Regions from separate parts of the Cellvibrio sp. KY-GH-1 genome, predicted to be linked through region 1. Evidence: predicted binding sites of a transcription regulator. Region 1 holds the regulator's gene; the other holds the start of a gene.
What was found. Region 1 encodes PhoB, which activates phosphate uptake and scavenging genes when phosphate is short. Its sites were predicted from a motif close to TGTCATAAANNTGTAACA; they were not measured.

Region 2: D0C16_RS23465 (esterase-like activity of phytase family protein) is a predicted target of PhoB. The motif match lies at 1,548-1,565, and genes of this name have one in related genera.

The regions. Positions count from the first base shown of each region.
Region 1 is NZ_CP031728.1:4,169,122-4,172,334, forward strand. It holds gene phoR (phosphate regulon sensor histidine kinase PhoR) at 239-1,525, opposite strand; gene phoB (phosphate regulon transcriptional regulator PhoB) at 1,677-2,375, opposite strand; gene D0C16_RS17630 (hypothetical protein) at 2,904-3,213, opposite strand, start outside.
Region 2 is NZ_CP031728.1:5,647,126-5,650,338, reverse strand. It holds gene D0C16_RS23465 (esterase-like activity of phytase family protein) at 1-1,396, opposite strand, end outside; gene D0C16_RS23460 (M28 family peptidase) at 1,577-2,557, shown strand; gene D0C16_RS23455 (NAD(P)/FAD-dependent oxidoreductase) at 2,679-3,213, shown strand, end outside.

The DNA.
Region 1 (3,213 bases):
CTCATGCAGTTCCCTGCGCACTTGGCGTCAGGATCATTGCATGGGGATCGAGTCTAAAATGACAACGTTGTTTTATCCGGTCCGACTTTAAGTCAATAGGGTAATAGTTTTGTCATTAAGTGCGAATTTGCGAAGCAATTCCGGCTTTAAGTGCCAGTCAAGTTCGACTTTTGGTGGGAAAGCAGAAAAATTGACAAGGTTGTCACTTTTCTGCCAAGCGAGCTGATATCACGAAGGGTTACTTTTGCGGTAGAGGAAATATGCAGGTAAAGGTACTGCCCCGGCCCGGTTCGCTGGTGATTTGCAATTCAGCATCGTGGCGCATTAGTACATGCTTCACGATTGCCAATCCCAAACCAGTACCGCCCGTGCTGCTGTTGCGGCTGGCATCGACGCGGTAGAAGCGCTCGGTAAGGCGTGGGATGTGTTGAGCTTCTATACCTGGCCCGTTATCGCTGACGGAAAAGTAAAAATGTTTCTGATCCTGCCATAACAAAAGACTAATACGCCCTTCGTTGGGCGTGTACTTTACCGCGTTGATAACCAGGTTGGAAAAGGCGCTGTGTAATTCCTTTTCATTTCCAGGTAACTGCAAGGGCTTGGTGGTGTTGTTGCAGATGAGCGTGAGCTGCTGTTCCTTTTCTTTACTCAACACTTCGGCTTCGCTTTTTACAATCGCGAGTAGCTGTTCGATATTGATTGGCTTGTGGTTGTGGCCGGCTTCAGTGGTTTCCAGTTTGGATAACACCAGCAAATCATTAATCAATAGCGACATGCGCTTGGATTGCTGCAACATTTGCTGCAACGGCTTAATCCACGTAGGTGTAGTGTTGTTATCCACCAGGGTTTCTACATAGCCGTTGATAACCGTCAGCGGTGTACGCAGTTCGTGGGAGACGTTGGCAATGAAGTCCTGGCGCATTTTTTCCAGGTTATGCAGCTGTGTTACGTCGCGAATTACAATTAACCGTTCATTCTTGCCAAACAGGGTGATCTGGAATTGCAGCTGTTTGGACGCGAAGCGCGAGGACGGCAGTTCCAGTGGTTCCTCGTAGTTGCCTTCTTCAAAGTAGGTCACGAATTTGGGGTGGCGGATAAAGTTGATGACCGATTGCCCCTGGTCTTTGGTGCTGAGCGCCAGCATTCGGTGTGCGGCCGGGTTCCAGAAATCCAGATGGCCGCGCGCATCCAGAATTACCAGGCCATCTTTTAGTGCAGAGCTGATTTCCTGAATGCGTTTAATCACCGCTTGCAGGTTTTCTTTTTCCAGCCGCTGGTCGCGTTGTAATTGGTAGATATTGTCGAAGATCTGGCCCCAGATACCGCTGGCTTCGGGCGGGTGTTCGCTCTCCTGACGCACCAGCCATTGGTTGAGACGGCGCATCTGCCAGAGCATCCAGAGAATATAAATCGCACAGCCAAATAGCATCCAAAGCGCATAATGGTCGCTAAAAAAGCCAATCACGCTGCAGACAACGAGGATGACCAGAATACGTTGGAGTTCGGTACTGAAACCTTTAAGCAAGGGGGAGCCTCTTAGTTCTTAATCCGTATCCGGAGGTAGAAACCTCTGCAAGACACGCCGTGAACCCATCCATGGGGGCTCATCGTCGACGTCCCTGTCTCCGATGGTCTTGCAGAGGTTTCTACCTCCGGATACTCACCGCAGAGTGAAATCAGGCTTCAATGCGAGTGGAGAAACGGTAACCGGTACCGCGTACGGTCTGGATCAAGTCTTCATGGCCGTCTATGGTCAGAGCTTTGCGCAGGCGGCGAATATGCACATCTACCGTCCGCTCTTCCACATAAACATTGCCGCCCCACACATGATCCAGTAATTGGCTGCGAGTATAAGCCCGTTCCTGGTGAGTGAGGAAAAATTCCAGCAGCCGATATTCGGTGGGGCCCATATCGACCGACTGATCATTGATGGTCACGCGGTGGCTGGCGGGGTCCAGACACAAGCCCTGAACGGTAATGGGGGCGGAATTGATTTGCGGATCGGCGCGGCGCAATACTGCCTTCAAGCGCGCGACCAGCTCACGCGGGGAAAAGGGTTTGGTGATGTAATCGTCAGCGCCCACTTCCAGGCCCTGAATTTTGTTGTCCTCTTCACCTTTGGCGGTCAGCATGATGATCGGAGTTGCCGAGGTCACCTCATCGCGCTTCAACCGGCGCGCCAATTCGATACCGCTGGTGCCGGGCATCATCCAGTCGAGCAGGATTAAGTCAGGCTTTTCATCAATGATCAGGCCGTGAGCATCCTGCGCATTGCTCGCCTCCATGACTTGATACTCAGCCATCTCCAGTGCCACGCGCAACATATCGCGAATAGCGGATTCATCATCAACGATCAGAATTTTGCGACCAGTCATAAAGGTGCTCTGCCTGAGTAAACCACGGGAAGCTTCGGTATTTATGAAGCTAATATTGCAGCTTATTAAATAAGTTCAGTGTTACACATTTATGACAGTGTGCAGGATATTTGGGGGAAATATAGCACGTAAGATCTTTATGAACGCTGTTCTAAGGGGCAAACGCTCCGCCAAACCTGTATTGTTCGTTAGTGTGTTTAGGCGATGTATTTTGTTACCAAGTATGACCTTCGATAATGTCACAGGAGGGCGTCAATCGGAGGTTTCCGTTGATCGCTAATAGCGTCATAGATGGCTGCACCGCGTGAAACTGCGATACCTGCATCGGCAATCGGTGCTAACGCTTATCGAATTGGTAGATGAAGCCGCAAAACGTGCTGCTCGGTGAGTATTATCGAGAGGGTTGACCGAGTGGCGCATACTTTAACGTTAACATTAAAAAATGCGCCACAAGGGCGTTTTATCGCTGGCCTGCTTGATTGTTAAAGTAACTATCATGCAGGAATAATATTCCCTTAATCGGGAATATTATTGGACGCAACTAGCCGCATCCACCAGCAGGCTGGAAGATGTGCTGAGTGGGAAAATACCGTTGATGGCTCCGGTAATGGTGTCGTGAATAGCGACATCACGCCATACGTTTTGATTGGCAATTGTTTGCTGAAATCCGTAATTCAGCTGGAAATTGGCGACTGCCGGGATATTTTGCAGAGCACTGACCTGGAAAATTCGCTTGCCGCCGCTATTAAACACTTCCACGACATCGGCCTCGGGCAGACTGATCTGGATGGTTGAGATGTAATTCGCGTTGCGCAACTGCAGGCTCAGAAAGACGTTT
Region 2 (3,213 bases), 1.5 Mb from region 1:
GCTTAAACACAGGTTTTTTCGGATCAGCCAAGTCGTACACAAAAATCAAGCTGGAACGCTCGGAATTTACAAACAGGAAACGTTCGTTACCAAACACGCCCAACTCAATATTTTCCGGCTCGTTGCCTTTAGCATCGGAACGACGATCTTGATAGTGGCCAAAGCGAATTGCCAGGTCATCCAATTCGGAACCTGAATCCCAAACCACCTCGCCCATTTTGTTAAATACCGTGAACCCACGTGTACCACCATTCAAATCGCCTTCGTTGGCAGTCGCAAAATAATCAGTGTTAATCCAACTCACGCCGTCCGGCTCACGCAAGCGCGCTTTCTGTACTTCCACTGGTTTAATAACTGCCGGGCGATCATCAGTTAAATCCACATTGACGAGGTCGACACTACCGGCACTGAAGTGACGAATGACTTCACCAGTCGCTAGATTGATTAACGCAATGTGATTATTTTCCTGCAGCGTTACCACCGCAATATTGTCAGCGTTGATGTCGACATATTCCGGCTCCGGGTCAGACGGATAAAGTGCAGCAATTCCCGTTAAATTTACGTCGCGCGTGGTCCATGCGCTTGGCGCTGCTGCGGTCAAATCCACGATCACTAATTTGCCCGCTGGCAATTGTGGAGGAACACCGCCATTTAAACTTTCATCGCGTTCGTTTTCGATCACAACCAACGCATATTTCCCATCGGGGCTGACTGCTACAGAATCCGGTTGACCACCAAGATTAATGCTATGAACCAGAGTCTTGGTTGCTATATCAACAATTGCCAATTTGCCAGATACGTTAACGAAATCCGCTGAGGTATTTACGGCAACCAGAGCATTCGCACCTTTCACAGCAATAGACGTTGGCTCGCCACCCATCGCGAGCACACCAGTTGCTTTGGGTTGCGCGGGGTTGGCGATATTAACAAAACCGATTTGGTTTTTAGGGCTATCGGTATACACCAGAGTCATACCATCGGTACTTGCCGCTACAATTTCTGCCGCGGTAACATCATTGGTATTACAAGTTGCATTAATTTGCATACAACTGGGCAGAGTCGCCACGCGATTAAAATTCATCTGCGTATTGATTACACTTTTATCGCACTGGTACGTGGTTTGGGAAACTTCAGTAGATTGCAGAGTATTGTCGTTGTTGGCATCCACACCACTTTCAATTTTCACTCCACCTTTAAAACACTGGGCATTGCCGGCGGCAAGTACCGTTTGACTCAGTAAACTTTTTGCACCGTTAGAACCATTAGCGCCATTGCTGCCATTAGTGCCGTTAGTACCATTGGTGCCATTTTTACCATCGTCACCACCACAGGCGGTCATCAATATTGGCAAGCTCGCCACTAGCATCAGTGGCAATAGTTTTCGTGTAAATTGCATGGGTTTGTCCTTCAAAAAGGTTGATTACGAAGACAGAAGCCCGCAAGGATGGTGACGATTTGTGACGGGAAGATTGCTATTGGATGAAGCTTTGATGACAATCCATGGCCATTTAGCAGCAGGTGGACTTGATGCTTAGTTAAGACCAACAAAATACAGCTTTATTACAACGGAGAAATAATGGTTAGGCTCGCTAAATCTTTGTTACGAATTTTATTAGTTCTCGGGGCAATAATTTTTTTACTTTGGCTGGCAATTGCCCGTCCCGCTTTTACGAAATCCACTACAGATGAAACTCTCTCATTTATAAACCCTGAAGACCTTAAGCGTAGGGTTATTTTTCTTAGCCAAAATGCTATTCCACGGGATAGTGAAAACCCAAACAATTTAAACGCAACGGCTGAGTATATAAAGACCCAACTTGAACAATACTCAACCAGCGTCAACTATCAAACCTATCAGGTAGAGAACACAGACTTCAAAAATGTTATTGCAGAATTTGGCCCTAATACAACGGAAGTAATTGTTATTGGTGCTCACTACGATGCCTACGGCGAACACCCCGCTGCCGATGATAATGCCAGCGGTGTGGCAGGCTTAATTGAACTGGGGAAATTATTGCAAGGAGCAAATCTAACACACAAAGTTCAGTTGGTTGCCTACACACTGGAAGAGCCACCTTATTTTGATTCCGAATTCATGGGTAGTTTTGTGCATGCAGCATCGCTGCGTAAAAATAACCTGAACGTAAAACTAATGATTTCGTTAGAAATGATTGGCTACTTTTCAGAGCAACCAAACTCCCAATCATTTCCCATTCCTCTGCTGAATTTGTTTTATCCCAACAGGGGAAATTTTATTGCCATAGTGGATCAATTATTGGCTAACCAGGCTACTCCGTTAAAAGCGGCTATCAATAAATACACCGATCTGGATGCCTATTCTATTAATGCTCCCAGCCAGGTCACTGGTATAGATTTCTCAGACCATAGGAATTATTGGTTTCATGGCTACCCGGCAGTCATGGTGACCGATACCTCTTTCTATAGAAATAGTCACTATCATCACGCCAGCGACACTTATGAAAAGCTTGATTATGAGCAAATGGCCCGGGTAGTTTATGGTGTTTTCAAGTACATCCAGACATTAGACAACCAATAGTTATGCCCCTCACGATTAAGAATACCTCCCGATAAAACAGAGTGGATCACCTGCGTAATCCCGCGTAAAATGCGCGGGCTTCCAACCCCCTTTGCCGGAAAGTCACCGGCCAGGAGCTAATATGATCCGCATTAACGAACTCCAGCTGCCGCTGGATCACCCCGCTGACGACCTGCGTAAAGCCATAGTCCAGCGCTTGAAAATTAAAGATTCCGATCTGCTCGAATTCACCGTGTTTAAACGCAGCTACGATGCGCGCAAAAAAAACAGTGAAATCACTTTTGTTTATATCATCGACCTGCAAGTAAATAATGAAGAAAAAATTCTGCAGCGTTTTGCCGATGATAAAAATATCCGCCCCGCTCCCGATACTAATTACTACCCGGTTGCTCAGGCACCAGACAATTTAACCGAACGCCCACTAGTAATCGGCTTTGGTCCCTGCGGTTTATTTGCTGCACTGACGCTCGCGCAAATGGGCTTTAAACCCATTGTATTAGAACGCGGTAAAGATGTTCGCCGCCGCACCAAAGATACCTGGGCCTTATGGCGCAACAAAGTATTAACACCGGAATCCAACGTGCAATTTGGGGAAGGTGGTGCGGGTTTATTTTCCGATGGAAAACTTTACAGCCAAATCAAAGACCCGAAATTTT